Regions from separate parts of the Ensifer sp. GW101-20A05 genome, predicted to be linked through region 2. Evidence: riboswitches for the same ligand, from Rfam matches in the RefSeq annotation. Region 2 holds a riboswitch; the other holds the start of a gene.
The links. A riboswitch is a leader RNA that binds a small molecule or an ion and turns the genes downstream of it on or off. The one in region 2 is predicted to bind S-adenosylmethionine.

Region 1: it holds a riboswitch for S-adenosylmethionine, as region 2 does, so the genes downstream of both, AC070A_RS11500 (O-succinylhomoserine sulfhydrylase) here and metA (homoserine O-acetyltransferase MetA) in region 2, are expected to answer to the same signal.

What each region holds. Positions count from the first base shown of each region.
Region 1 is NZ_JBWKZT010000003.1:459,223-474,440, reverse strand. Features, by position in the region: gene AC070A_RS11515 (transporter substrate-binding domain-containing protein) at 132-965, opposite strand; tRNA gene AC070A_RS11510 (tRNA-Gly) at 1,107-1,181, opposite strand; gene AC070A_RS11505 (2'-deoxycytidine 5'-triphosphate deaminase) at 1,263-2,360, opposite strand; SAM riboswitch at 2,435-2,513, shown strand; gene AC070A_RS11500 (O-succinylhomoserine sulfhydrylase) at 2,560-3,744, shown strand; gene apaG (Co2+/Mg2+ efflux facilitator ApaG/CorD) at 3,983-4,375, shown strand; gene AC070A_RS11490 (Hsp33 family molecular chaperone) at 4,397-5,386, opposite strand; gene argF (ornithine carbamoyltransferase) at 5,667-6,584, opposite strand; gene AC070A_RS11480 (aspartate aminotransferase family protein) at 6,685-7,884, opposite strand; gene AC070A_RS11475 (GcrA family cell cycle regulator) at 8,305-8,826, shown strand; gene phoB (phosphate regulon transcriptional regulator PhoB) at 8,895-9,578, opposite strand; gene phoU (phosphate signaling complex protein PhoU) at 9,837-10,550, opposite strand; gene pstB (phosphate ABC transporter ATP-binding protein PstB) at 10,593-11,408, opposite strand; gene pstA (phosphate ABC transporter permease PstA) at 11,422-12,744, opposite strand; gene pstC (phosphate ABC transporter permease subunit PstC) at 12,741-14,225, opposite strand; gene AC070A_RS11445 (substrate-binding domain-containing protein) at 14,322-15,218, opposite strand, start outside.
Region 2 is NZ_JBWKZT010000005.1:260,799-276,016, forward strand. Features, by position in the region: gene AC070A_RS15620 (aldose epimerase family protein) at 1-196, opposite strand, end outside; gene AC070A_RS15625 (vWA domain-containing protein) at 357-1,541, opposite strand; gene metA (homoserine O-acetyltransferase MetA) at 1,545-2,477, opposite strand; SAM riboswitch at 2,539-2,616, opposite strand; gene AC070A_RS15635 (NUDIX hydrolase) at 2,844-3,296, opposite strand; gene AC070A_RS15640 (AAA family ATPase) at 3,293-4,132, opposite strand; gene AC070A_RS15645 (RidA family protein) at 4,245-4,625, opposite strand; gene leuD (3-isopropylmalate dehydratase small subunit) at 4,634-5,239, opposite strand; gene AC070A_RS15655 (VOC family protein) at 5,394-5,825, opposite strand; gene AC070A_RS15660 (hypothetical protein) at 6,014-6,268, opposite strand; gene AC070A_RS15665 (HpcH/HpaI aldolase/citrate lyase family protein) at 6,394-7,299, shown strand; gene AC070A_RS15670 (DUF1737 domain-containing protein) at 7,296-7,502, shown strand; gene AC070A_RS15675 (metallopeptidase family protein) at 7,725-8,159, opposite strand; gene AC070A_RS15680 (ImuA family protein) at 8,330-9,283, shown strand; gene AC070A_RS15685 (DNA polymerase Y family protein) at 9,198-10,751, shown strand; gene AC070A_RS15690 (error-prone DNA polymerase) at 10,748-14,107, shown strand; gene AC070A_RS15695 (hypothetical protein) at 14,406-14,630, opposite strand; gene AC070A_RS15700 ((2Fe-2S)-binding protein) at 14,532-14,789, shown strand; gene bfr (bacterioferritin) at 14,755-15,218, shown strand, end outside.

The DNA.
Region 1 (15,218 bases), on a different contig from region 2:
TGGCGTTCACGCCAAGCTGTCTACAGCGCTGCGCGTCTTATCAGACGCGCAAAGGTCGCTGTAGCACTTTGAATTGCTGCATGTTTTTGACCTTTGACCGGGTACGATTAAAGGAAACATGCAGTGGGCGCTCAATAGATGCCGTTGGGGAAGTAGCGCAGGTAGATTTCCTCGAGCCGGCCGCTGCGCGAAAGCGCCAGCAGCGCGTGGTCGATCGCCTGGGTCAGCGCCGGTTCGGATTTGCGGTTCATGATCGTCAGGCCTTCACCGAGAAAGCGTTGCGAGAAATAGGCACCATCGACGAGTGCGCAGCAGCCCCCGGCAGTCGTGCCTGAGATCCAGAAGGAAAGCTGCAAACCGTCGGAAAAGACCGCCGGCACCTCACCCTTCTGCAGTGCCGTGAGCATGGCATCGCGATCTGGGAAGACCTTGGCCCCGATACTCGGGAAGAACGCCTTGAACATGGCCTCATGGGTGGTGCCCGCCACGACACCGACCGTTTTTTTCCTGAGGTCCTTCGGACCCGTCACGGCGCCGGCCGCCTTGGTGTTGATGGCCAAGCGGGCCGGAAGCCGCATGAAGGCGCGCGAGAAGCCGAAGCGCTGGCGCAGTTCCGGGCCGACGGCGATACCGGCGGCAACCGCTTCGCCCTGCCCCTGCTCCAGCGCCGGCAGCAGTTCCGCATAGGTCACTGCCTGGATCTGGCATTTGGCTTCGATGTCGAGCTCGCGGCAGATCTCGCGCACGAGATCGACGTGAAAACCGGAGAGCTTGCCGGACTGATCGATGAAGTTGAACGGCGGAAAGTCGACCGTCGTCAGGAAGCGCAAGCGCGCAAGGCCCGTGAGATCGGGCTTGGCGATGCGTTCGCGCGCATCGAACAGAATGGGCAGGTCCCTGGGCTGGGCCGCAAGCGGCGTTGCGATCAGGGACGCGCAGAGAGCGAACAGGGAAAGAAATCTCATGGGCAGCGGGCCGGCACGGTTCTTGTCTCAGGGGCGGCGCTTGGAACCGCGGGATGATTCATCGAGCGGTAAAGTAACCGTCCGCAAGGCAACTGGCCATAGGTCTCGCTCGAACGAGGCAAAAGAGGCTTCAGGAAGGATTGGAGCGGGTGATCGGGATCGAACCGACGACATCAAGCTTGGGAAGCTGGCGTTCTACCACTGAACTACACCCGCGATGCCTGCGAAATTTCCCGAACCGGGACGATCTGTCAAGGACCCTTGCGCGGTATCGCACGAGGGTCCCGTGCAAAATCCCTACTCGGCGCGGAAATGTTTCGAAAGCTTCAGGCCCTGGGCCTGGTAGTTGGAGCCGACGCCGAGGCCGTAGAGACCGTCAGGACGCTCCAACATGTGTTCATAGATCAGGCGGCCGACGATCTGGCCATGTTCGAGGATGAACGGCACCTCGTGGCTGCGCACTTCCAGAACGGCGCGGCTACCGCTGCCACCGGCAGAGGCATGGCCGAAGCCGGGATCGAAGAAGCCGGCATAGTGCACGCGAAACTCGCCCACCAGCGGATCGAACGGCGTCATCTCGGCCGCGTAAAGCGGCGGCACATGCACCGCTTCGCGCGAGACGAGGATGTAGAACTCGTCCGGATCGAGGATCAGCTCGTCGCGTCCGCGGCTGTAGAGCGGCTCCCAGAAATCGAAGATCTTGTGCTGCGCCTTCTTGTCGACGTCGATGACCGCGGTGTGGTGTTTGCCACGGTAGCCGATCAGACCCTCCGGACCGGTGCCCTTGAGGTCGATCGACAGCGCAATGCCGCCGCCGCTGACATTCGGGCGTTCGCTCGCCACCAGCACGTCGCTTTCATGCAGCGCCAGCAGCTCCTGTTCGGAGAGCAGCGACTGGCCCATGCGGAAGCGGATCTGCGACAGGCGCGAACCACGGCGCACGACGATCGGGAAGGTGCGCGGACTGATTTCGAGATAGAGCGGACCGCTATAGCCGGCAGGAATCTTGTCGAACTCCTGGGCGCGGTCGGTGATCACGCGGGTGAAGATGTCGAGGCGGCCGGTCGAGCTTTTCGGATTGGCCGAGGCCGACATGCCCGCAGGCAGCGCCAGGCTCTCCATCAACGGCACGATGTACACGCAGCCGGTTTCAAGCACGGCACCGTCGGTGAGATCGACGACATGCAGCTTCAGCCGGTCGAGCTTGTCGGCGACGAGGTGGGACGGGCCGGGCATGAAGCTCGCGCGGACGCGGAAAGCCTTGGCGCCAAGGCGCAGGTCGAGGCTTGCCGGCTGGATCTGATCGTCATCCAGCGGCCTCTCGCTCTTCAGGCGCCCCGTTTCGAGCAGCGCGGCGATCGCGCGGTCGGCCAAAATCCCAGTATCGCGGGCCATTGCAGTCCTCTTTCCAGTTGCGAGACAAAACCAAACTCCGGGAATTGACGCAAGCGCACCCTAGCAGTATTGAAGCTTTATCCCGTGGTGATTTGGCCGGTCGGCTTGCAGCCACGTTAAACAAGTAGCTAAAAAGGCCGGGTGTCAAACCGGCCCATTTTTGCGGCCGGTTTTTTTTGTTTTTGAAGGTGATCGTCACATGAGCAAAAACTGGCGCCCGGCAACACAACTCGTCCACGGCGGAACCACCCGCTCCCAGCACGGCGAGACGTCCGAGGCGATCTTCCTCACCCAGGGCTTCGTCTACGAGACATCCGAGGCGGCAGAAGCGCGTTTCAAGGGCGAGACCGAAGGCTTCATCTATGCCCGCTACGGCAGCCCGACCAACGACATGTTCGAAAAGCGCATGTGCATGCTGGAAGGCGCCGAAGACGCGCGCGCCACGGCTTCGGGCATGGCTGCCGTTTCCGCGGCAATCCTCTGCCAGCTGAAGGCCGGCGATCATATCGTTGCCGCCCGTGCGCTGTTCGGTTCCTGCCGCTGGGTGGTCGAGACGCTGGCGCCGAAATACGGCATCGAATGCACGCTGGTCGATGGACGCGATCTCGCCAACTGGGAAAAGGCGATCCAGAAGAACACCAAGGTCTTCTTCCTGGAAAGCCCGACCAACCCGACGCTCGAAGTCATCGACATTGCCGGTGTGGCCAAGCTCGCCAACCAGATCGGCGCCAAGGTCGTCGTCGACAACGTTTTTGCGACGCCACTCTTCCAGAAGCCGCTGGAACTCGGCGCCCATATCGTCGTCTATTCCGCCACCAAGCATATCGATGGCCAGGGCCGCTGCCTCGGCGGCGTCGTGCTTGCTGACAAGGAATGGATCAACGAGAACCTGCACGACTACTTCCGTCATACCGGCCCGGCCATGTCGCCGTTCAATGCCTGGACGCTGCTGAAGGGCATCGAAACCTTGCCGTTGCGCGTGCGCCAGCAGACGGAAACCGCACGCCGCGTCGCCGACTTCCTGGCTGAGCAGCCGCAGGTGGCGAAGGTCATCTATCCCGGCCGCAAGGATCACCCGCAGGCCGACATCATCGCCAAGCAGATGACCGGCGGCTCCACCCTCGTCGCCTTTGAACTGAAGGGCGGCAAGGATGCGGCATTCGCGCTGCAGAATGCGCTCGAGATCGTGCGCATCTCCAACAATCTCGGCGACAGCAAGAGCCTGATCACCCATCCGGCAACGACGACGCACAAGAACCTGACCGACGAGGCCCGCGAAGAGCTGGGCATTTCCGCCGGCACGGTGCGTTTCTCGGCCGGCATCGAAGACAGCGAGGATGTCGTCGAGGATTTCGCCCGCGCGCTTGAGGCCGTCAAAGCCTGAGGCAACGAAAAGATACGGCCGCCACAACAGACGGCGGCCGTCGATCCCTCGTGGCGCTCATGCAGCGGGCGCCCCGCCATCCAATATGGCCTCACCAGCGGGATCGAGCGGGTTCGAACAGCCGATCCGGATACCCGCAAGCCCTTGCCCCAGAATGGGTATGCACAATCTTGCCGTTATTCTTGACGAAACCATCTTGCTGTAGAATACCCTGAAAGACCGAAGCAAGGTGTTGCCCATGTATCGCGCTTTGACCCGCGACATAGAAGTTACGGTGGAGCCGTACTATCTCGAAGAGCAGTCGGACCCCGATGACGGCCGCTATGTCTGGGGCTATCGCATTGTCATCTCAAACCATTCGGACGCAGCCGTGCGGTTGATGACCCGCTACTGGCATATCACTGATGAGAATGGGCAGGTCGATGAGGTCAGCGGTCCCGGCGTGATCGGCGAACAGCCGCTGCTCAATCCCGGCGACACCTATGAGTATTCGTCCGGCTGCCCGCTGGATACGCCGTCGGGCGTGATGTTCGGCCATTACAGTATGGAAGCGGAAGGCGGAGAGACCTTCAACGTGGCCATCCCCGCCTTCTCGCTCGATTCACCCGGGCTCGTGCGTACCCTGAACTAGCTTGATCCGGAGTGGCGCCGGCTACTGTGGACGCACTTCGCTTGCCTCGAAACGATAGGTCGTCGAGCAGAATTCGCAGGTGACCTTCACGGCCCCATCCTCGATGGTGCTTTCGATATCATCAGCGTCCAGATTGGCGAGCACCGAGTGCAGCTTCTCGCGCGAGCAGCTGCAACGGTCATAAACCGCCTGCGGCTCATAGACGCGAACGCCGCGCTCGTGAAACAGCCGGTAGAGCAAGCGTTCGGTTCCGACCATCGGGTCGGTCAGCTCGTCGGTGTCGATCGTCTCGACCATCACCTTGGCTTCCGCCCAGAGATCGTCATCCTCGAAGACGCCTTCCCCGTCATCGCCATCGCCGCCGGAAAGATCAGGCTGGCGCATGCGCTCCGGCGCTTCCGGCAGGAACTGCGCGACCATGCCGCCGGCACGCCAGCGATGGCGCGGCTTGCCGCTTTCATCGCGGTCGAGCAGCTCGGCAACGCCGAGCCTGACCTTGGTCGGGATCTGCTCTGACTGGCGGAAATAGACGCCAGCGATTTCTTCCAGCGTGGCGCCGTCCAGCGCAACGATGCCCTGATAGCGCTGAGTATGAGCGCCCTGGTCGATGGTGAAGGCGAGTACGCCCTTGCCAAGCAGTTCATGCGAAAGGGTGCGGCCATCCTTCTCGGCGTCGGCAAGCGCATCTGCATCGTAGCGGGCATAGGCGCGCACGCGATCCGGCGTCGAGAAGTCTGCGACGACGAGATCGACCGGACCATCGCCTTTCGTCTGGACGATCAGCTTGCCTTCGAACTTCAGCGAAGTGCCGAGCAGAACCGTCAGCACGACGGTTTCGGCAACGAGCCGCGCGACCGGAAGCGGATAGTTGTGGCGCTCCAGAATTGCGTCGAGCATCGGGCCGAGCTGCACGGCGCGGCCGCGCACGTCGAGGCCTTCCACCTGGAAAGGCACGACGTGATCGTCACCGGCGAAGTCGAATTCACCAAGCCCTGGCGTCATGTCAGTCATGTCTTGCTCCTTGCCTCAGCAACTGCGTTGCGCCGGGGACATTCCTGTCCCCCGGCGCAACGTGCCCGCTGTCTCAATCGATCCCGCGATAAACGGATTGTCCACCGGATATGCGCCATCAGCCATTGCGCCGCGCACCACCCGTGGCAGTCGGCGCTTCACTGTTGCCAGGAGCGCCCTGCAGCCGCCTAGATCGTGTCGCACGGCGGCAATGTCAATAGCCAGCCTCACAGCCGCCGAAGCGCTGCGCCATCGCGCTCACCGCGGCGCTCGCAAGGGCCTAGACGAGCCCCATGCACCAGGCGATGATCGACTTCTGCGCATGCAGGCGGTTTTCGGCCTCGTCGAAGACCACCGACTGCGGACCGTCGATCACCTCGTCGGTCACCTCCTCTCCACGGTGCGCCGGCAGGCAATGCATGAACAGCGCATCGGATGCCGCTTGCTTCATCAGCGCCTCGTTGACCTGATAGGGCTGGAAGACGTTGTGGCCGCGGGCACGATGCTCCTGGTTCATCGACACCCAGGTGTCGGTGACAACGCAATTGGCGTTGGCGACCGCCTGCTCGGCATCGTGACACAGCAGGATCTCGCCGCCGTTGTTGCGGGCCCAGTTCAGGATCTTGTCCTGCGGCTCGGAGCCGAGCGGCACGGCCATGTTCATGCGATAGCCGAAGCGGGCGGAGCCTTCGATCAGCGAGTGCAGCACGTTGTTGCCGTCGCCGGTCCAGGCGATCGTCTTGCCCTTCACCGGTCCGCGATGCTCCTCGAAGGTCATGATGTCGGCCATGATCTGGCACGGATGGGTGTCATCGGTCAGGCCGTTGATGACGGGTACCGTCGCGTGTTCTGCCAATTCCAGCAGGCGGCGATGGTCGGTGGTGCGGATCATGATCGCGTCGACATAGCGCGACAGGACCTTCGCCGTATCGCCGATCGTCTCGGCGCGACCGAGCTGCATCTCCGTGCCCGAAAGGAACAGGGTTTCGCCGCCGAGCTGGCGCATGCCGACATCGAAGGACACACGGGTGCGGGTGGACGGCTTTTCGAAGATCATCGCCAGCATCTTGCCGGCGAGCGGCTTCTCGGCGGTTCCGGCCTTGGTCGTCGCCTTTCGGACGCGGGCATCATCGATGATCGTCCGAAGATCGGCGGCCGTCATGGCCGAAAGATCGAGAAAGTGTCTGGTGCCTGCCATCGTACTCGGTTCCTCAAAAAATCGAACCTATGTGCGCCACGCAGCGGCGTGAACGCACGAAGGTCATTCTACCATCCTGGGTCAGTCTTGGCCCTATCGGTCAGGCCGCAGCGTTACCACTTGCCTTCGTCACTGCTTCGGCGGCGCGCTCGATGCGTACGAGGCCCTCGCGTGCTTCCTCCGCCGTCACAGTCAACGGCGGCAGCAGGCGCAACACGTTGTCGCCGGCCGGCACGGCCAGGAGCTTCTCGGCGCGGATCTCCTTCAGGAGATCGGCCGAGGGGCCCTTCACCTTGATGCCCAGCATCAGGCCATCGCCGCGGATATCCTCGATGACATCGGGATAGCGATCCTTCAGCGAAGCAAGGCCCTGGCGGAAGACGAGCGCGACGTCGCGCACATGGGCGAGGAAGCCATCAGCGAGGATGACGTCGAGCACGGCGTTGCCGACGGCCATCGCCAGCGGATTGCCGCCATAGGTCGAGCCATGCGTGCCCGCCACCATGCCGGCGGCCGCCTCTTCCGTCGCCAGGCAAGCGCCGAGCGGGAAGCCGCCACCGATACCCTTGGCAACGGCCATGATATCCGGGCGGATGCCCGTCCACTCATGGGCAAAAAGCTTGCCGGTGCGGCCGACGCCGGTCTGAACCTCGTCGAGGATCAGGAGCAGGCCGAATTCGTCGCAGAGGGCGCGCAGTTCCTGCATGAATTCCTTGGTCGCGGGACGGATGCCGCCCTCGCCCTGGATCGGCTCGATCAGGATCGCGGCGGTCTCCTCGGTGATCGCATTCTTGACGGCCGCGATGTCGCCGAACGGAACCTGGTAGAACCCTGGGGCCTTTGGCCCGAAACCTTCAATGTACTTTTGCTGACCACCGGCGGCGATCGTCGCGATCGTGCGACCGTGGAACGCGCCCTCGAAGGTGATGATGTGAAACTTCTCCGGCTGGCCTTTGGCGAAGTGGTACCGCCGCGCCGTCTTGATCGCGCATTCCAGCGCTTCCGCACCGGAATTGGTGAAGAAGACCCGATCGGCAAAGGTGACGGCCGCCAAGCGGCGTCCAAGACTTTCCTGACCGGGAACTTCGTAAAGGTTGGAAAGGTGCCAGACCTTCTCGGCCTGCGCCTTCAGCGCCTCGACGAGATGCGGATGCGCGTGGCCGAGCGAGTTCACGGCAACGCCGGCGGCGAAGTCGAGATAGCGCGAGCCGTCTTCGGCGATCAGCCAGACGCCCTCTCCTCGCTCGAAACGCAACGGCGCGCGCATGTAGGTATCGTAAAGCGGCGTGGTTGCAGTCATGCGAGGCTCTCCTTACTCCAGTCGGCATCGGTCCCGCTGCTTCATGCGGCCCGATAAAAATCAAAAATGCCGCCTTTCGGCGGCGCAGGCACTATTCCTATTTCGCGCCGCAATGTCAATAAAACCAAGCCTTGCAGTGCAACAGAGAAGCCCGTTTCCCGGCGGCGAAAAAATCGCCCGGAAGGGCTTGCAAAAATGCAACGCCAGCCGAGCAAGTTGGGGAAAACTACGAAATCGATTCGGCGTGAATCCCGGGACTCTTGCCACGGAGTCCGACGGTCAGTACGTTAACATTCAATTACTAGACGCATGCGGCGGACCTAGTCACCAAAAGAGTTATCGCGTTTGCAACCTCGGGATTCAACCGGGGTGCGGTGAGGGATTCTGCCATCCCCAACGCTGAGAACGGAGAGTGCAGAAATGAACTGGACTGACGAGCGGGTGGAGAAACTGAAGAAGCTTTGGTCCGAGGGCCTGAGCGCAAGCCAGATCGCGGCACAGCTCGGCGGCGTCAGCCGTAACGCTGTCATCGGCAAGGTTCATCGCCTGAGCCTTCCAGGCCGTGCCAAAGCCGGCGGCAGCACCACTGCGGCGGCCCGCCCGAAGCGGCCGACCTCGGCGCCGCGCGCTCCGAACTACGCCTCGCGCGTTTCGACCCGCACCGTTGCCCGTCCGTCCGGCGCCACCGTTCTCAAGGAAGAGATCGAAGTCGATCTCGTTGCCGAGCAGGATTTCAGCATCCAGACCGACGTGGTCGTGCCGATGTCGCGCCGCCTCGAGCTAACCCAGCTCACGGAACGCACCTGCAAGTGGCCGATCGGCGACCCGCTGAAGGAAGAGTTCCACTTCTGCGGCAACGATTCCCCGGAAGCTTCGCCCTATTGCAGCTTTCATGCGCGGCTTGCCTACCAGCCGTCCGCCGAGCGCCGTCGGATGCGCTAAGGATCCGCACAGGACCAAAACGAAAGGGGCCGATCGGCCCCTTTTTTATTGACTTCTGTTTGCCCTTCTCAGCTTTCGAGCGAGTAGCCGGCGCCGCGCACGGTGCGGATGACATCAGGCATGGTCGAGAAGTTCAGCGCCTTGCGCAGGCGGCCGACATGCACGTCGACGGTCCGCTCGTCGACATAGATGTCGTGGCCCCAGACGCCGTCCAGCAACTGCGAGCGCGAGAAGACACGGCCCGGAGAGGACATCAGGAACTCCAGCAGGCGGAACTCTGTCGGCCCCAGGCGAACTTCGCGGCTGCGGCGATGGACGCGATGGGTTTCCCGGTCGAGCTCGATGTCGCCGCAGCGCAGCAGCGTCGAGAGAACTTCGGGCTTCGCCCGGCGGAGCATCGCCTTGACGCGGGCCATCAGCTCCGGCGTGGAGAAGGGCTTGACCACATAGTCGTCGGCACCGGTCGCCAGACCGCGAACGCGCTCGCTTTCCTCGCCGCGCGCCGTCAGCATGATAATCGGCAGCCGCTCCGTCTCCGGGCGCTGGCGCAACCTACGGCAAAGCTCGATGCCGGAGACGCCAGGCAACATCCAGTCGAGGATCAGAAGGTCGGGCAGGCGTTCCTGTAGCCGGATCTCCGCCTCGTCACCCCTGAGGATCGTATCGACGTCGAAGCCTTCAGCTTCCAGATTGTAACGCAGCAGGACGCTCAGCGCCTCTTCGTCTTCGACCACGGCGATTTTTGGCAACATCAGGTAACGTCTCCTTACCGCGAGCGCCGCGCGGGTCCAGCGGACCGGCCGGCACTCAGACACTCTAAATCTGGAGCACATCCGCCGTTTTCAAAGGCGGGGCGAAAACCGCATGCTTCAGATACAGGAATTCGGGGCCGCGACCGAAGCCGCGACCGGATGATATTCATGGGGCATGCATTGCGAACGGCGCGTTTAACGCCAGAGCGGGATGAGGAAAAGTGTATGCGGTTGTCCCCCGCATCCCGCTCCAACCTTCTAGTCGTTGACCGAGCCCAACGTCGACGTGTTGTCATCCTTCGGGCGCTCGCCCTCCGGCTGGGCACCCGTCGCCATGTAATAGATCGTCTCGGCGATGTTGGTCGCGTGGTCGCCGATACGCTCGATGTTCTTGGCACAGAACAGAAGATGCGTGCAGGGCGTGATGTTGCGCGGATCTTCCATCATGTAGGTGAGCAACTCGCGGAACAGCGAGGTGTAGATCGCGTCGATCTCCTCGTCGCGCTCACGAATGCTGTTGGCCTTTTCCGGCGAACGCGACGCATAGACGTCGAGCACTTCCTTGAGCTGCACCAGAGCGAGCTCGGCGAGGTGCTCGAGACCGCGGGCGAGCTTGCGCGGGATGCCCGAACCGGCAACCGCGATCACGCGTTTGGCAGTGTTCTTGCCGAGGTCGCCGACACGCTCCAGGTCGGAGGCGATGCGGATCGACCCCATGATCTCGCGAAGGTCGGCGGCGACCGGCTGGCGCTTGGCGATCGTGACGATCGCCTTCTCGCCGATCTGACGCTCGGCATCATCGAGAACAGTGTCGTCCGAGATTACCTTTTGCGCCAGCGCCAGGTCGGAATTGACCAGAGCGCGGACGGATTCGGCGACCATCTGCTCGGCGAGACCGCCCATTTCCGAGATGCGGCGCGTCAGGTACTTCAGTTCTTCGTCATAGGCGGACATGATATGCATGGACATGATCGTCGATCCTTACGGGAGTGACTGTTGCAGCCGTGATTGGCCTCAGCCGAAGCGGCCCATGATGTAATCCTGGGTGCGCTGGTCATCCGGATTGGTGAACATCTTGTCGGTGTCGTTCTCCTCGACGAGATTGCCGAGGTGGAACATGGCGGTGCGCTGCGACACGCGGGCGGCCTGCTGCATCGAGTGGGTCACGATGACGATCGTGAAGTTCGTGCGCAGTTCATGGATGAGTTCCTCGACCTTGGCGGTCGCGATCGGGTCGAGTGCCGAGCAGGGCTCGTCCATGAGGATGACTTCCGGGCTGACGGCAACAGCGCGTGCGATGCAAAGGCGCTGCTGCTGACCACCGGAGAGGCCGGTGCCCGGCTCCTGCAGGCGGTCCTTCACCTCGTTCCACAAACCTGCCTTCTGCAGGCTGGTTTCGACGACCTCGTCAAAATCCGCCTTGGTGCGGGCAAGCCCGTGGATGCGCGGACCGTAGGCGACGTTGTCGTAGATCGACTTCGGGAACGGGTTCGGCTTCTGGAACACCATGCCGACGCGGGCGCGCAGCTCGACCACGTCAATGGTCGGGTCGTAGATGTCGTCCTCATCGAGCGTGATCTTGCCGGTGACGCGGCAGTTCTCGATGGTGTCGTTCATGCGGTTCAGCGTGCGCAGGAAGGTCGACTTGCCGCAGCCCGACGGACCGATCAGCGCCGTTACCGTGTTCTCGCGGATGTTGAGGTTGACGTCGAAAAGCGCCCGCTTCTCGCCGTAGTAGACCGACACATCCTTGCCGATCATCTTGAAGGGAACCGTGTTCATTTTCTGATCCAAGGCTTTCTCGACCGCTGCTTCTGACATGATGTTCATAGTAATTACCTCACTACCAACGGCGCTCAAAGCGACGTCGCAACAGAATGGCGCCAAGGTTCATGACGACGAGGAAGATGAGAAGAATGATGATCGCGCCGGAGGTGCGCTCGACGAAGGCGCGTTCCGCCTCGTTGGCCCACATGTAGATCTGCACCGGCAGCGCTGTCGACGGCTCCATCGGCGAACCGGGATAGTCGACGACGAAGGCGACCATGCCGATCAACAGCAACGGCGCGGTTTCGCCAAGCGCGTGGGCCAGGCCGATGATCGTACCGGTCAGAATGCCCGGCATGGCCAGCGGCAGAACGTGGTGGAAGATGGTCTGCATCTTCGAGGCACCGAGACCGAGCGCCGCCGAGCGGATGGACGGCGGGACCGCCTTCAAGGCCGCGCGGGTGGCGATGATGATCGTCGGCAGGGTCATCAGCGTCAGCACGAAACCGCCGACGACCGCTGCCGAACGCGGCATGCCGGCAAAGTTGATGAAGACGGCGAGACCCAACAAACCGTAGACGATCGACGGAACGGCCGCGAGGTTGTTGATGTTGACCTCGATCAGGTCGGTGAGCCGGTTCTTCGGAGCGAACTCTTCGAGATAGATCGAGGCGGCAACGCCGATCGGCAACGACAGCACGAGCACGATCAGCATCATGTAGAACGAGCCAAGGGCGGCAACGCCGACGCCCGCCGCTTCAGGACGGCTGGAGGCGCCGAAGGTGAAGATGCCGGTGTTGAAGCTCTTCTTCAGGACGCCGGCGCTTGCGAGCTCGTTCATCCAGGTGACCTGCTGGTCCTTGACCTTGCGCTTGCTCTCTTCGACCTTGAGGTCGATCTGGCCCTTGTTGGCGGAGTCGATGTTGGCTTCGGCCAACAGCGTGACCGGAATGGTCTTGCCGACGATGGACGGATCCGCCACGACCATGTCGCGCAAGAGCGTACGGGAGCTCGCAGAAACCATGTCGGTCGCCTGCTTGACCAGCGGCCGTTTGGTCGCATCGATGCCGAGCTGCTTGACGAGCGCATCACGCACCAGCAGCGGATAGTTGGCGGTCATCAGTACCTTGCTGTCGGTCGTGCGTTCGCCGTTGGGGTCGATGACCTTTTCGGTGAATTCGATCGGCAGCGTGATCGTCGTCTGCTGGAACGCGGTGTAGCCGTTGGAAATGACGGTCCACAGCAGCAGCGCCAGGAAGAAGAGACCGGTGCTGATTGCCGCAATGCCGTAGGCGCGGAACCGGCGCTCGGCGGCATAGCGACGCTTGATGCCGATATCGCGCTTTGCGGATTCAGGACGGGCGGAGATCCGGACGGTCGGGGAAGCGATGTCGGTCATTCGTACTGTTCCCGGTATTTGCGCACGATGTAGAGCGCGTAAATGTTGAGGCCGAGCGTGATGACAAAGAGCGTGATGCCCAGCGCGAAGGCCACCAGCGTCTGCGGCGAGGTGAACTCGAGGTCGCCCGTCAACTGGTTGACGATCTTCACGGTCACCGTCGTCATCGGCTCGAAGGGATTGATCTGCATGCGGGCCGCGACACCGGCTGCCAGCACGACGATCATCGTCTCGCCGACGGCACGCGATGCGGTCAGAAGCAGCGCGCCGACAATGCCGGGAAGTGCTGCCGGGAGAATAACCTTCTTGACCGTTTCCGAGCGGGTGGCACCGAGACCGAGCGAGCCGTCACGCAATGCGCGCGGCACCTGGGTGATGATGTCGTCCGAGAGCGACGACACGAACGGGATCAGCATGATGCCCATGACGATGCCTGCGGTGACCACGCTCTGCGCCTGGATGAAGTTCTGGTAATTGCCGGTGGCAAGGCCGTTCAGCTGCGCCGAGATATCACGCAGGAACGGACCAACGGTCACGAGAGCGAAGAAACCGTAGACGATGGTCGGGATGCCGGCGAGCACTTCGAGCAGCGGCTTTGCGGTCGAACGCAAGCGCGGGCTTGCATACTCCGCCATGTAGATGGCTGCGAAGAGGCCGATCGGCACCGCAAAGAGCATCGCGACGAAGGCGATGTAGAGCGTGCCGGTGAGAAGCGGGACCAGGCCGAACTGACCGGAGGCGCCACCGCTGCCGGCAGCAGCGAAGCGCGGATCCCAGACCGTGCCGAAGAAGAATTCGAACGGCGAGACCATGGTGAAGAAGCGGCCGGCTTCCGACAGCATCGAGGCGACGATGCCGACCGTCGTCAGGATGGCGATGGAAGACGCGACGATCAGCGAGCCGAGAATGACCCGCTCGACCTGGTTGCGTGCACGGAAGCGGGTCGCGATGTTGCGGATGGCGTAGATGCCGCCGGCAATCGCGATCAACAGTACGGCCGCGGTCATCAGCCAGCGGTTGGCGGCGGCCATCGCGTTGAAATGCTGGGCGACGGTGACCATGTAGGGCTCGCCTTCGCCGGCCAGGGCGACGCCCTTGGCTGCGAGCGTCGAGCGGAGATTGGCGGCACCGCTTTGAAGTGCCGCAACCTCCTCGCCGCTCAGGCGCAGCAGACCACCGGCAACGGACTTGACCTGGCCGAGCGCGAGCTGAACCGCGGCGGTCCCCTGGCTCTGGACGGTGTCCGGCAGGGCCGCGCGCGTGCTCCCGTCAATATAGATAGGAGCGGCAATCAGCCAGGTGCCGAGAACGAGCGCCGCCGGCAGCATCGCCCAGATAGCGACGTAGCTGCCGTGATAGCCCGGCAAGGAATGAAGGTTGGAGAGCTTGCCGCCAGCCTGCGCCAGCGAACGTGCGCGACCGGCAAAATAGGCAATGAAACCAATAACAATAATTAGCAAAAGAAGGAGCGAGGTACTCATCCGCACGTCTCCCCGGTATCGCCCGCCATGGGCCGCCGGCAAATCGAATGAAGGCATGCCCCGGCGCGAAGGATATCGCGCCGGGGCTTGTCGTTATCAGAGCATGTTGCCGGCTGCGAAAGCCTTGCGGATTTCTTCGCGCTCGGCGTCCGGAGCAGCAACCAGGCCGTACTCGGCGAGCGGGCTGTCCGGGCCGATCATCTGGTCGTTGATGAAGAACTCAACATATTCCTTGAGGCCCGGGATAACGCCAAGGTGTGCCTTCTTGACGTAGAAGAACAGCGGGCGGGAAACCGGATACTCGCCGGAAGCGATCGTTTCGGTCGACGGTACGATGCCGTTGACGGTCGCGACCTTCAGCTTGTCGGCGTTGTTTTCGTAGAAGGACAGGCCGAAGACACCGATGCCGTTCTTGTTGGCAGCGATACGGGCGAGCGTCTCGGTGTAGTCGCCGTCGATGTCGACAGCCATGCCGTCCTTGCGGACCGCGACGCACTTGCTGTGCTGCTGCTTTTCATCGGTAACGGCAGCCTTGATGACGTCAACGGCGCCGGCGTTCTTGCAGCCTGCAGCCAGGATCTTCTCTTCGAAGACTTCGCGGGTGCCGTGCTTTTCGCCCGGGATGAAGGCGGCGATTTCAACTTCCGGAAGGGCGGAGTTGACTTCCGACCACTTCTTGTAAGGGTTGGCAACGAGCTTGCCGTCGACGACGACTTCAGCAGCGAGAGCCTTGTAGAGGTCTTCCGGCTTCAGGGCGAGGTCGGCATTGCCGGCGTCGGTCGCGAAGACGATACCGTCATAGCCGATCTTGACTTCCTGGATTTCGGTCACGCCAGCGGCCTTGCAGGCCTCGACTTCGCTGTCCTTGATCTTGCGCGAGGAGTTCGCGACGTCGATGGTGTCCGGGCCGACGCCCTTGCAGAATTCCTTCAGGCCGGCCGAGGAGCCGCCAGATTCAACGACCGGGGTCTTGAAGTCGGGGAAGGTCTCGCC
Region 2 (15,218 bases):
AGGGCGAATGGGCGAGATAGCTTTCGAGATCGGCGAAACCGAGCACCAATGGCGGCTCATGGCCTTCCAGGCGCAGGTCCTGAATCACCGAGCCCCAGGTCAAGACATGGGCGGTGAGGCCGCCACCGGAGAGCACCATACGATGGACCGGCTCGCCGGACGGCAGATGGCCGAAGATTTCCGTGTTCTGATGCATGTTCACCGCTGGCTCCCTCTTCGCGACCGCAGCAACCTGCGTCATTTCCAAAGGCACGGCAACCGGAAAATCATACTAAATGGGGCCTTGCTTCGTCTCTGGCCTGAGGGCAAAAACGTCTAGCTATTCAAGGTGCTACAGCGACCTCTCTGCGGTCATGTCAGCGCGATAGCTGCTTGGTGGCATCCTGCAGGCCGGCGAGTGTCAAAGGGAACATCCGCCCCTCGAACAGGCTCTTCACCATGCCGATCGACTGGGTGTAGCCCCAGTGCTGTTCGGGCACGGGATTGATCCAGATCGAACGCGGAAAATGCGCTGTCATGCGCGAAAGCCAGAGTGCGCCCGCCTCGTCGTTCCAATGTTCGACCGAGCCGCCGGGATGGCTGATCTCATAGGGGCTCATCGACGCGTCGCCGACGAAGATGGCGCGATAGTCGCCGCCATAGGTGCGCAGCACTTCGGTGGTGCGGGTGATGTCGACGCGGCGGCGACGATTGTCCTTCCACAGACCCTCATAGACACAGTTGTGGAAGTAGAAATGCTCCATATGGCGGAACTCGCCGCGGGCGGCTGAAAACAGTTCCTCGACGATGCGGATGTGATCGTCCATCGAGCCGCCGATATCGAAGAACATCAGCAGCTTGACCGCATTGCGGCGTTCGGGCCGCGTCACCACGTCGAGATAGCCGTGCTCGGCGGTGGCACGGATCGTGCCGGAAAGGTCGAGTTCGTCAGCCGCCCCCTGGCGCACCCAGCGCCTGAGCCTTTTCAGCGCCACCTTGATGTTGCGGGTGCCGAGTTCGACCGTGTCGTCATAATCCCTGAACTCGCGCCGGTCCCAGACCTTGACGGCGCGGCGGTGGCGCGACTGGTCCTGGCCGATCCTGACCCCTTCGGGATTGTAGCCATAGGCGCCGAAGGGGGAGGTGCCGGCGGTGCCGATCCATTTCGAGCCGCCCTGATGCCGGCCTTGCTGCTCCCGAAGCCGTTGGCGCAGGGTCTCCATCAGCTTGTCGAAGCCCCCGAGGGATTCGATCAGGCGCTTTTCTTCCTCGGTCAGGTGTTTTTCGGCGAGCTTGCGCAGCCAGTCCTCGGGGATGACGGCCTCTTCGCCCGTCTCCATGGGATTGACCGCCTCGAGCCCGGAGAAGCAGTGCTGGAACACCCGGTCGAAGCGGTCGATATGGCGCTCGTCCTTCACCAGCGCCGTGCGCGCCAGGAAGTAGAAGGCTTCGACATCGAATGTGGCGATGCCCGCCTCCATCCCCTCGATCAGCGACAGGAATTCCCGGAGCGTCACCGGAACTTTCGCCGCTTTGAGTTCGAGGAAGAAGGGGATGAACATCGGTCAGTCCTGGCTTTCTCCGGTGCCGATCTCTGCGAGATCATAGGGCGTCGTCTGGTACATCTCGTTGATCCAGTTGCCGAAGAAGAGGTGCGCATGGCTGCGCCAGCGGTTCTGCGGCGGCAGGGTCGAATCGTTGTGCGGGAAATAGTCGTGCGGCATCTTGATCGGCACGCCTGCGTCCACGTCGCGAAAATATTCGTCCGACAGCGAGGTCGAATCATACTCCACGTGGTTGAACATGTAGAGCCGGTTGCCCTTTTTCTCGTGCACGAGGCAGACGCCCATCTCCTTCGATTCCATCAGGATTTCGAGGCTGGGCACCTTGTCGATGTCGGCACGCCTGACCTCGGTCCAACGCGAGACGGGGACGGCGAAGTCGTCGGAGAAGCCGTTGAGATAGACCGACGAGCGATTGAGGTTCTGGTGGCGGTAGACGCCAAAGGCCTTCTCGTTCAGCGGATACTTCGGCACGTCGTGGAAATGGTAGATCGCCGCCATCGCCCCCCAGCAGACATTGAGCGTCGAATGCACGTTGGTCTCCGTCCAATCGAGGATGCGCTTCAATTCGTCCCAATAGGTGACGTCCTCGTATTCGAGCGTCTCGACCGGCGCGCCGGTGATGATGAAGCCGTCGAACTTGCGGCCCTTCACCTCGTCCCAGGTCTCGTAGAAAGAAAGCAGGTGATCTTCCGAGGTGTTCTTCGCCCGGTGGGCGCCGATGCGTACCAGCGACAATTCCACCTGCAGCGGCGAGGCGCCGATCAGGCGCGCCATCTGGATCTCGGTCTTGATCTTGTTCGGCATGAGGTTCAGGAGCCCGATCTGGAGCGGGCGGATATCCTGACGGATCGCCACGGTCTCGGTCATCACCCGCACACCCTCATGCACGAGGGTTTCGAAAGCGGGCAGCGTATCGGGAATCTTGATGGGCATGGGCTTCCACTCGATCAATACAAAAAAACCGGCGGCGATTGATCGCGACCGGTCCTCGGAAATCCAACTTTCCTCGGCCCTTTAGCGACTTGTTTAACGTGGCTGCAAGCCGGCCGGCCAAATCACCACGAGGAATTTGATAGCGCGACTGGGGCGCGGGGGTCAAGAAAAACGATTCGGGCGGTCGGGCGGCCCCTCATCCCGCTTCCGCGACCTTCTCCCCGCAGGCGGGGAGAAGGGAGCTTGTGGCACCCGCTCGCGCCTCCCAGGGACCGATCATTTCCGTTCCAGAAAGAAGCCCGGACATCATTGTCTCGCGGCGACCGTCGCCATTTCCGTCCCCTCTCCCCGGCTGCGGGGAGAGGGCTAGGGTGAGGGGCAACTTCCGTGCGTGTGAAGATAATCTAGGCCGTCCTGCATGCCGTATCCGAGCCGACGGCTAGCCTCGTCTAAGCCGAGCCAGAAGAAGCGAAAGCGGATCGGCGCACCACCGCCAAAGGGCGTCATTTCATGGTGCAGCCAGGTTTTCTGTTGCTCGCCGGCAAGGGCGACATGAAAATAGTGCCGGCGATGGCAGATGGTCTGGCCTTCCTTCCGGAAGGAGTAGTCCTTCGTGACGAGATGGGTGAGGCCCCGCGATGGCGTCAGCCCGGTCTCTTCCACGAATTCCCGCAAGGCCGATGTTTCCGGGCTCTCGCCCGGCTCCATCGTGCCGCCGGGCACCTGCAGCTCGATCTCGGGAAAGTCCGGCTCGTCGAAGACCAGCAACTGATCTTGCCAGGTGGCGTAGATCAGGACCTTGTGGGCGTCCGGGCTCATCCGTCGCGGCGTGCCATGAAGGCCAGGCGTTCGAAGAGATGCACGTCCTGCTCGTTCTTCAGCAGCGCGCCGTGCAGCTTCGGCAGCATGGTCTTGGCGTCGGCGCGGAGGTCGGCCGGATCGACCTCGTCGGCAACCAGCAGGCGGATCCAGTCGAGCGCTTCGGAGGTGGAAGGCTTCTTTTTGAGGCCCGGCACCTGGCGGATGTCGTAGAAGGCGGCAAGGGCTGCCGAAAGCAACGTCTTGCGGATCCCGGGATAGTGCACCTCGACGATGCGGGCGAGCGTTTCGGCGTCGGGAAAGCGGATATAGTGGAAGAAGCAGCGGCGCAGAAATGCGTCCGGCAATTCCTTCTCGTTGTTGGAGGTGATGATGACGATCGGCCGGTGACGGGCGCCGATCATCTCGCCGGTCTCGTAGACATGGAATTCCATGCGGTCGAGTTCCTGCAAGAGGTCGTTCGGAAACTCGATGTCGGCCTTGTCGATCTCGTCGATCAGAAGCACCACGCGACGGTCGGCCTCGAAGGCCTGCCAGAGCTTGCCCTTGCGGATATAGTTCCTGACCTCGTTGACGCGCTCGTCGCCGAGCTGGCTGTCGCGCAGGCGCGACACGGCATCATACTCGTAAAGGCCCTGCTGCGCCTTGGTCGTCGACTTGACGCTCCATTCGATCAGATCGAGGCCAAGGGCAGCGGCAATCTGGCGGGCAAGCTCGGTCTTGCCGGTGCCGGGTTCACCCTTGACGAGCAGCGGCCGCTCCAGCCGGATCGCAGCATTGACGGCGATCATCAGGTCCTTGTCGGCGATGTAATCTGCGGTGCCTTCGAATTGCATAATCGTCTTCCGGTTCAGCATAGGTCTAGCAGGCGGTGTCCATGGACTATCGCATATTGGCCAAAATCGGAATCGATTTGAGAAGAGATGGCGTGAGCAGAAAAGCTCGGTCTCAGCCGCGGAGGGCGGTGACTTCGATCTCGATCAGCATTTCCGGGCGGATCAGATCGCAGACGATCATGGTTGCGGCCGGACGGATCTCGCCGAAGACTTCGCCGAAGATCGGGAACACCCGGTCGGCGAAGCTGGCATCGGTGACGTAGTAGTGATTGCGCACCACGTCTTTAAGCGAGAAGCCCGCTTCCTTCAGTGCGCCCTCGATCGTCTTCAGGCAATTGCGCGCCTGCTCTTCCACCGTTTCGGGCATGGTCATGGTGGCATAGTCGTAGCCGGTCGTGCCGGAGACGAAGCACCAGTCGCCCATCGCGACGGCACGCGAATAGCCTGCCGTCTTTTCGAAGGGCGAACCCGAAGAGATGAGCTTGCGCGCCATGTCTCGCTTTAAGCCCAGGGGCGCGAGGCGCCGACCGTCTTCTCGAAGCTGTCGATCGCGGTTGCCTTTTCCAGCGTCAGGCCGATATCGTCGAGGCCGTTCAGCAGGCAGTGGCGCTTGAAGGCATCGACCTCGAACTTGACCGAGCCGCCGTCCGGGCCGGTGATTTCCTGGGATTCCAGGTCGACCGAGAGGATGGCGTTGGAGCCGCGCGAAGCGTCGTCCATCAGCTTGTCGAGGTCGGCCTGGCTGACGACGATCGGCAGAATGCCGTTCTTAAAACAGTTGTTGTAGAAGATGTCGGCAAAGGACGTGGAGATCACGCAGCGGATGCCGAAGTCGAGCAGCGCCCAGGGGGCATGCTCGCGCGAGGAGCCGCAGCCGAAGTTGTCGCCGGCAACCAGGATCTTGGCGTTCTGGTAGGCGGGTTTGTTGAGCACGAAGTCCGGGTTGACCGAGCCATCCTCATTGTAGCGGGCTTCGGCGAAAAGGCCCTTGCCTAGGCCGGTGCGCTTGATCGTCTTCAGGTAATCCTTCGGAATGATCATGTCCGTGTCGATGTTGACGACGGGGAGGGGGGCGGCGACACCGGTGAGCTTGACGAATTTTTCCATAACTTCAGGCCTTCGATTTCAGAAGAATGTTGCGCTAGCGTTTAGATGAGTTTTGCGCCGAAATGAAGGAAAATCTATCCAAACACGCTTCGCCGGGCGGGTGAAAATGCCCGCCCGGTGAAAGCTTCGCCCGGATTTCGATTGTCGGGAAGCCTCAGCCTGCCTTCACCGGGCTGTTCATGGCCCAGAGAACGCCGAAGGGATCGCGGAGCTGGCCGTAGCGGTCGCCCCAGAACATCACCTCGATCGGCATCACCACCTCGGCGCCGGCGGCAACGGCGCGGTCCCACCAGGCATCGATGTCCTCGACGGTGAGCGTCAAGGTAAAGGCCTGCGGCTTTTCCAGCGGATGGCCATATTCCGGATAGGCATCCGCCAGCATCAGCGAGCTGCCGTTGACGTAGAGATGGATGTGCATCGTCCGGCCCTGCTCGTCGAGCGGATGCCGGTTGACCTCCTTGGCGCCGAAGGCGCGCTGGTAGAATTCGGATGCCTTGGCGGCGCCATCGACCTGAAGATAGGGCAGAAGCCCGTTCAGGACCGGTGCCGGCTGCTTCGTTTCGGTTTGCTGCGTCTCAGTGTCCATGTCGTTCTCCATCCTGTTCGAAGAGCCAGGACCGTGCTGGCCTGCCTCAAGGACGGACATGGAGCGATGGATCCGACACGGGGATGGAAAAATTTCGCAGCCGGCTGAATGGCAGCTCTCGAGAAACAGCAAAAGGCTTCGAGCCGATTACGGATCGGCCCGATTGCGGATCACTACGATCGCCGGGATCAGAGGTCGATGATCGTGCCGCGACCGTCGTTCCAGATGCGCATCTCGCGCTGGCTGTGGGCGGCAGCGGCGGCGGCCGGACGGGCGGTGGCGCGGGCCGGCCTGAGGTTCAGCCGGGCGGCAATCGCGCTGCCGATCACGACGACGGCGGCGATGCCGGCCAGTGCCAGCGCCAGCGAGGCGGTCAGAACGAAGGCCGCAAACGTGATGGTCAGGGCTGCGGCCGTGAAGAGAACAGAGCGAATGCTTTGCATAATCGTCACCTTTCTGATGGCGATGTGGGGGCTCCTCCCCGCACTTGCAAGAGGCGGCTTTGCGAAAGGGGTGCGGCGGTTCGCCTCGTCTTGCGGAACGAGGCAAAGGCGGGCACAACTGAAACATGAGCAAATCGATCGAACATCACCCGGTGCGCCTGCGTCGCTCGGTGCTATCGGTGCCGGCCGACAATGCCCGCGCGCTTGCCAAGGTCGCTGAACTCGCGACCGATGCCGCGATCTTCGATCTCGAGGATGCGGTTGCGCCTGAGCGCAAGATGGAAGCACGCGAGGCGCTGGTTCGGCATCTGACGACGAACCGGCCGGATTGTGAGATCGTCATCCGCATCAATGCGCTCGGTTCCGGCTTTGGCCAGGACGATCTCGCCGCGGTGCTTGCGGCGAAGCCCGACGCCATTCTTCTGCCGAAGGTCGAAAGCCCGGCGGATATCCAGGCGGCGGCCGACTGGCTGGCCGAAAACGATGCGCCGGAGACGCTGCGTCTCTGGGCGATGATCGAGACGCCGCGCGGTGTCATCAACGCGCCTCTTATCGCCGAGACCGGCCGCACCTTCGGCGGCCGGCTCGATTGTTTCGTCGTTGGTCTCAACGACCTGCGCAAGGACACCGGCGTTCCGGATCGCCCCGGTCGCCCCTATCTCGTTCCCTGGCTGATGCAGATCCTGCTTGCCGCCCGCGGCGGCGGGCTCGACGTCATCGACGCCGTGTTCAACGATTTTCGCGACGCTGATGGATTCGACGAGGAATGCCGGCAGGGCCGCGACATGGGCTATGACGGCAAGATGCTGATCCACCCGGCCCAGATCGGCCCGGCAAACGAACGTTTCGGCGTCGAGCAGATCGCCGTCGACGAGGCGCGCGCGATCATCGCTGCCTTTGCGCTCTCGGAAAACGCCGGCAAGGGCGTCATCAATCTCAACGGACGGATGGTCGAGCGGCTGCACCTCGATCAGGCCGTGATGCTCGCCGCCAAGGCGGATCTCATCGAAAAACGAAAGACAAGATCTTGAAACTCTATCGCTTCCTGACCGGTCCCGACGACGCTTCCTTCTGTCACAAGGTGACGGCAGCGCTGAACCAGGGCTGGAGCCTGCACGGCTCGCCCACCTATGCCTTCAATGCCGATACGCAGCACATGCAGTGCGGCCAGGCGGTGTTCAAGGAGGTCGAGGGCAAGGATTACACCCCGGATATCAAGCTGTCGGAACAGTAGTCGAGGCTGTTTGCCGTCGTGCAAGTTTGCCCCTCACCCTAACCCTCTCCCCGCAGGCGGGGCGAGGGGACGCGGTTGATGCTCGCAATCGGCGTGTGAGGCCTGTTTTCTGGTATCGGTTAACCCGTGCTCCGATTGGGATGCGAACGGTACCGCGAGTCTCCTTCGCCCCGCTTGCGGGGAGAAGGTGCCGGCAGGCGGATGAGGGGCAGATAAAACGGGTTAGCCGCCGACGTGCTCGACGCTGGCTTCGATCCGCTCCATGTCGTCGTCGGAAAGGCCGAAGTGATGGCCGATCTCATGGATCAGGACATGGGTGATGATGTCACCCAGCGTCTCCTCGTTCTCAGCCCAATAGTCGATGATCGGGCGGCGATAGAGGGTGATGCGGTTTGGAAACTGGCCGGTTTCCATGGTGAAGCGCTCGCTGATGCCACGGCCCTCGAAAAGGCCCAGCAGATCGAAAGGCGTTTCCAGTGCCATGTCCTCGAAAATGTCGTCGCTCGGGAAGTCGGCAACTTCGATGATGAGGTCGGTCGTCAGCTGGCGGAATTCCTGCGGCAGGTGGCCGTAGGCTTCCAGTGCGAGCTGTTCAAAAGTGGTAAGCGTCGGTGCGTGGCGTTCCCGCCAATCATCGGTCTGGTCAATGCGGGCCATAGGCACTCCTTGTTGCCCTCCATATAGCGATTTTGCCAGTGTTTTTCGAGTGTTGAATTCCGCGGGCATGGGGACAGGAATAAATTCTTAGAATTGGCTGTTGACTCATTTAGGAAGCTCTGGAATCTAATAGAACATAACATGAACATTTATGATGGGAGTTGACCGTCATGGCCGACAAAGCCGTGGAGCGGGAGACGGTACTTTCGCTCCGAGAGACCATAGCCAGGATCGAAAACCGTCGGCTTCCGGGCGTCGTGCGCGCCGCCAAGGCGGCCGATCCCGGCGGCTTCCGTCAGCGCGAGGAAGATGAGCCTGGCCGTCGGGCGCTTGCGCTTGGCGTTACGGATCTGGACACGCTTCTCGAAGGCGGCCTACCGCTCGAAGGCATGACGGAAATCCGCAATGCCGAGACGCGCGATGCCGGCGCTGCCGCCGGTTTTGCCGCAGCGCTCAGTGTGCTCTGCCAGCAGGCGCGCCTGGAAAAAGGCGAGCCGGCAGCCCCCGTTCTCTGGATCAGCCAGTCGATGGCTTCCAACGAGGCGGGCCTGCCCTATGGGTTGGGTCTCAAGGCCTATGGGCTCGATATCCGCGGCCTCGTCTTCAGCCTGCCGCGCACGGTGAAGGACGCGCTCTGGATCGCCGAGGCGGCGCTTTCCGTTCCAAGCTTCTGTGCCGTCATCCTGGAAATTCGCGGCAATCCCGCAGCTCTTGCGCTCAGCGAGAGCCGGCGCCTGCATGTTCGCTCACGCGCGGGCCATGTTCCCCTTCTGCTCCTGCGCCAGTCCGGACACGAGGAGGCCAGCAGCGCCTTCTTCCGCTTCCTTGTCGAGCCGGCGCCGGCGCGCGAGCGTCCCCTACCGGATGGATCGATGCTTCGCGGCAGCATCGGCCATCCCGTCTTTCATGTCATCGCCGAGAAGAGCAGGGCTCCTGCGCCGCTCGGCTTCCTGCTGGAGTGGAACCCCCATGACCGCCGCCTTTACCCCATCGAGCCCCTACCAGCCGCTGCTGCGGCAGATCCAGAACCAGCGCATTCTGTCGCTCGCCTTTCCGCATCTCCCGGCCGATCGGGTCGCGCGCAAGCGCTGGGGGAACTCGTGGCTTTCCCGCGGGCGTCCTGAGCATCCGCCCCTCGTCTTTGCCGACAAGGTGAAGAGTGCGATGCGCCTCGTCGCGCTCGACGGTTACGCCGAAAAAGCGGGTTTTCACATCGGCCAGGGTGTTGCCGAAGCCCGGGCCATGTGTCCCGAGATCGACGTGCTGCCGGCCGATCCCGCCGCCGATCGGGCCCTGCTCGAAGGGCTTGCGGATTGGTGTTGCCGCTATACGCCGCTCGTCGCGCTTGATGGCGACAGCGGCCTCTTTCTCGACATCACCGGCTGCGCCCATCTTCTCGGTGGGGAAAAGGCGCTGCTCGACGATCTGCTTGCCCGCCTCTTCCATCTGGGGGTCGAGGCCCGGGCGGCGATCTCCTCGTCCGCCGGGCTCTCCTGGGCGGTGGCGCGCTTCGGCTCCGACGGCATTCTCGCCCCGGACGAGGCGGCGCGGGTGCTGGCGCCGTTGCCGATGGCGGCGCTCCGGCTGCCGCGGGAAACGATCGAAACGCTTGGCCGGGTCGGGCTCAAGCAGATCGGCGACATCATCGAGGCGCCGCGCGCGCCGCTTGCCCGCCGGTTCGGCGCGACCCTGCTTCTGCGCCTCGATCAGGCGCTCGGGCGGGAGGATGAGCCACTGTCGCCGCGGCTGCCCGTTGCTGCCCTCTCAGTGGAGCGCCGTCTCGGCGAACCGGTCCAGGGCGAAGACGATATTCTCGGCTTGACGGAAGAGCTGGCGATGCGGCTGAAACCGGAACTGGAAAAGCGTGGGCAGGGCGGGCGTCTGTTCGAGCTTCTGCTTTTCCGCGTCGATGGCGCGGTCTTCCGCATCGCCGCCGGCACGTCCTCGCCGCTCAACGAGCCGCGGCGCGTCGCCGGTCTCTTCCGCGAACGGCTGCAGGCGGTGCACGAGGATCTCGATGCCGGCTTCGGCTTCGAAATCCTCAGGCTCTCGGTGCCGAAGAGCGAAAAATACGAGGTGATGCAGGAGGATTTCTCCGGCACGCCGGACCGCGAGCGCCCGCTTGCGGCTTTCGCCGACCGGGTGATGGCAAGGTTCGGGGCGGAGAGCCTGCTGGTGCCGGCTCTTTCGGAAAGCCACGTGCCGGAGCGGGCGGCAAGCTTCCGCCCACTCACGGATCTGGGGCTCATGGGCAAGGCCGAGGCGCCTGCGCAAAACATTCCCGCGACCCTGCTTGCCGCGGCGGCTCGGCCGCAGCGGCTCTTTCCAAGCCCCGAACCGGTAGAGGCGGTGGCCGAGGTGCCGGAGGGGCCGCCGAGAAGCTTCCGCTGGCGGCGCACGCTGCACCGCATCGCACGGGCCGAAGGGCCGGAGCGGATCGCCGGCGAATGGTGGCTCGACGGCGAGCCGGCGATGGAGCGCGATTATTTCCGGGTGGAAGACGAGCGCGGCCGGCGGTTCTGGCTGTTTCGCGAGGGTCATTATGGTGCGAGCGCCCCGCCGCGCTGGTTCATGCATGGAGTCTTCGCATGAGCGACGCTGTCCCCTATTTCGAGATCGGCGCCTGGTCGAATTTCTCCTTCCTCGAAGGCGCGTCCCATCCGGGCGAGATGGTGGTTGCGGCGAGCCGTCTTAACATTGGCGGCCTTGGTATTGCCGACCGCAACACGGTTGCCGGTGTGGTGCGCGCCCATGCGCAGGCCAAGGTGGAAAAATACGCCTTCCAGCCCGGCGCGCGGCTCTCCTTTGCGGAGGACCTGCCCGACGTGCTCGCCTATCCCTGCAATCGCCACGGCTGGGGCAATCTCTGCCGGATGCTGAGTGCTGGAAACCTGCGCGCCAAGAAGGGCACCTGCACGCTCTATGAAGCCGATCTCGTCGAGTGGGGCGAGGACCTGTTGCTCGTCGTGCTGCCGGATCCTGTCATCGGCGCGCCGGAAGCAACCTTGCTTGCCGACTTTCTCAAGCGCCTGAAGCCGCATTTTGCCGACCGGCTCTATCTGGCGCTGGTGCCGCGCTATGACGGCTTCGACCAGCTTGCCTTCGCCGGACTTGCGACCATTGCCCGCCATGCCGCGATCAAGCTCGTCGCCACCAACAGTCCGCTGTTTCATGTCGCCGCGCGACGGCCGCTTGCCGATGTCGTCACCGCCATCCGCGAGCATGTGACGATCGCCACCGCAGGCTACCGGTTGCATGCCAATGCCGAGCGGCATCTGAAGACGCCCGCCGAAATGGCGCGCATCTTCCGCGACTATCCGGAAGCGATCGCCAATACCGGGCATTTCTTCGGGAGGCTGAAGTTCTCGCTGTCGGATCTCGAATATCAGTATCCGGATGAAAGCATTCCGGGCGAGACGCCGACGCAGACCCTTAGGCGGCTGACGATGCAAGGCGCACACGAGCGCTATCCCGAGGGCATTTCGCAGAAGGTTTCGACGCAGATCGAGTACGAGCTCGAGCTGATCGCCAGCAAGCGTTACGAGCCCTATTTCCTGACGGTGCGCAATATCATGCAGTTTGCGCGCAAGGCCGAAATCCTCTGCCAGGGCCGCGGCTCGGCGGCGAATTCCACCGTCTGTTACTGTCTGAGGATCACCGAAGTCGATCCGCTTTCGACCACCCTGCTCTTCGACCGCTTCCTCTCGACCGAGCGCGACGAGCCGCCGGATATCGACGTCGATTTCGAGCACGAGAAGCGGGAAGAGGTGATCCAGCATATCTACCGCACCTACGGCAAGGAGCATGCGGGGCTGACGGCCGCCGTCATCAGCTATCGGGCGCGCTCGGCCGGCCGCGAGACTGCCAAGGCTTTCGGGTTCTCAGAAGACGTGCAATCGGCGCTTGCCGGTTCGGTCTGGGGCTGGTCGGTCGCCGATCTCTCGGAGCGTGAGGCGCAGGCTGCCGGGCTCGATACGAAGGATCCGACGACGGTGAAGGTGCTCGACTATGCCACCGAACTGATGAGCTTCCCGCGCCATCTTTCGCAGCATGTCGGGGGCTTCGTTATTACCCGCGACCGGCTCGACGAGGTCGTGCCGATCATGAACACGGCAATGCCCGACCGCTACATGATCGAGTGGGACAAGGACGATCTCGACACGCTGAAGATCCTGAAGATCGACGTGTTGGCGCTCGGCATGCTCACCTGCATCGCCCGCGCCTTCGAGCTTCTCGACCGGCATTACGGCGAGCGGAAAAACCTGCACCAGCTCTTCAAGGATGAGCAGAAAGCCGTCTACGACATGATATGCCGCGCCGATACGATCGGCGTCTTCCAGATCGAAAGCCGGGCGCAGATGAGCATGCTGCCACGGCTGAAGCCGCGCATCTTCTATGATCTCGTCATCGAGGTGGCGATCGTCCGGCCCGGGCCGATCCAGGGCAACATGGTGCATCCCTATCTGAAGCGGCGCGAGCAGCGCGCACGCAATATCCCCATCGAATATCCAAGCCCTGAGCTGAAGGTCGTGCTGGAGCGGACGCTCGGCGTGCCGCTGTTCCAGGAGCAGGCGATGCAGATCGCCATCACCGCCGCCGGTTTCTCACCCAGTGAGGCCGATCGGCTGCGTCGCGCCATGGCGACCTTCAAGCGCACCGGCACCATCCATACCTTCCACGAGAAGATGATCGAAGGCATGGTCAAGAACAAATATCCGCGCGATTTCGCCGAGCGCTGCTTCAAGCAGATCGAAGGTTTCGGCGAATATGGCTTTCCCGAAAGTCATGCCGCGTCCTTCGCGCTCTTGGTCTATGTCTCGTCCTGGCTGAAGACCTATTATCCGGATGTCTTCTGTGCCGCCCTTCTGAACTCGCAGCCGATGGGCTTTTACGCGCCCGGGCAACTGGTGCGCGACGCGCGCGAGCATGGGGTCCGGGTGCGTCCCGTCGACATCAATCATTCGGTCTGGGATGCCGATCTCGAAGAGGGTGGCCTCGATAAGGGTGCCATCGAGCCGCGTCATCGCGAAATGGAGGACGTGATCAAGACTGACAAGGCGATGCGCCTCGGCTTCAATTCGATCAAGGGGCTGAACCAAGAAGAGATCGAGAAGAAACTCGTCGCCAACCGGGGTACCGGTTACGGGACGGTCCGTGACCTCTGGCTGCGCTCGGGTCTCTCCCGTTCCGCGCTCGAAAGGCTCGCCGATGCGGACGCTTTCCGTTCGATCGGGCTCGATCGCCGCAAGGCGCTCTGGGCGGTGAAGGCGCTGGACGAAAAGAGTGCTGCCGAAAGGCTACCGCTCTTCGAAGGCGCGGCGAGGGCGGAATTGCGGCCGGAGCCAGCCATGATCCTGCCGGAGATGTTGCCGGGCGAGCAGGTGATCAACGATTATCGTTATCTCTCCTTCTCGCTCAAGGCGCATCCGGTCTCCTTCCTGCGAGAGACGCTTTCCGAACAGGGCATCGTCACCAGCCGCACGCTTGCGACCGCCCCGGTCGGGCGGCGGATAACCGTCGCCGGGTTGGTGCTCGTTCGCCAGCGTCCGGGCTCCGCCAAGGGCGTCATCTTCATGACGATCGAGGACGAAACCGGCGTTGCCAATGCGATCGTCTGGCCGAAGGTGTTTGCGACCTATCGCCCGGTGGTCATGGGCGCGCGGTTGGTCAAGATCCGCGGCCGGCTGCAGCGCGAAAGCAGCGTCATCCACGTGGTCGCCGAACACATCGAGGACATCACGCCGATGCTGGGACTGTTGCGCACGGAGGCGCGGCGGTTCGGCGCAAGCGACCGTGCCGATGAAGCGCTGAGGCCCACCGGCGACGCGCGCGAGAAGAAGGCGCAGGGCGATCTGCGCCTGGCCACGGTGCGGCGTTCCGGTGGCAGCCCGGAACAGACGACGGCCGAGGTGGCAGACGTGATGCCGAAGGGGCGCAATTTCCATTGAAGGGAGGGTCCGACCCTCGCTGCTTCAACGGGCAGCCGGGTGGGCCTTTCGAGGAAAAAGCAGATCAACTTACCTAGGTCCGGAACGGTCCGGATCATCATGTGTGAGGCCACAGTCGGGCTCTTCATAGTAGGGTAGCGCCTGCGGTGTGTAAAAATGTCGCAGGAAACGCGCGGCATGATCGACCTCTGGTTTACAAGAATAGTCGTTCACGTTTCTCTAAAATTCTGAAAAGACGAAGTTTTTTGTCAAGTTTAGAGTCGTTCTAATCGACCTGCAACTTCCGCTCGCGGAGTTTTTAGTTGACACTAAATGTCCTGTTTTGCTTTATGCGCTGATACAGGGCGTTGCGTACGACAGGCGAGACGACATGCTGGTTTGCAGCTGCAATTTCATCACGGAAAAAGAGATCGAGGATACGATCATCGGCCTCCTCGACGAGGACTGTTGGCAGCTGATCGTGCCGGCGAAAGTCTATCACGCGATGGAAAAGCGCGGCCGTTGCTGCGGTTGCTTCCCCAATGTCGTCGACATCATCATCCGCACCACCGAGCAATATCACGCGCACCGCGACTCGACGGACGCCGAGATATTTGATTTCATGACCCGCCTCAAACAATTCCATGAGGATAATCGGAGGGCGGATCTTGAAAGGCGACACAAAAGTCATCGAGCAGCTTAACGAAGCGCTCTATCTCGAACTCGGTGCCGTCAACCAGTATTGGCTGCATTACCGCCTCCTCGAAGACTGGGGTTACACGCTTCTCGCCAAGAAGGAGCGCGCAGAATCCATCGAGGAGATGCAGCATGCCGACAAGCTCGTTGCGCGCATCATCTTCCTTGAAGGCCACCCCAACCTGCAGACGGTTGCGCCGTTGCGCATCGGCCAGAACGTCAAGGAAGTGCTGAAGGCCGACCTCGCCGGCGAATACGACGCCCGCACCGCCTACAAGAAATCACGCGACATCTGTCACGCCGCTGGAGACTATGTCTCCATGAAGCTCTTCGAAGAACTGCTCGCCGACGAAGAGGGCCACATCGACTTCCTGGAAACCCAGCTCGAGCTGCTCGACAAGATCGGCGAAGAGAAATACGGCCAGCTCAACGCTGC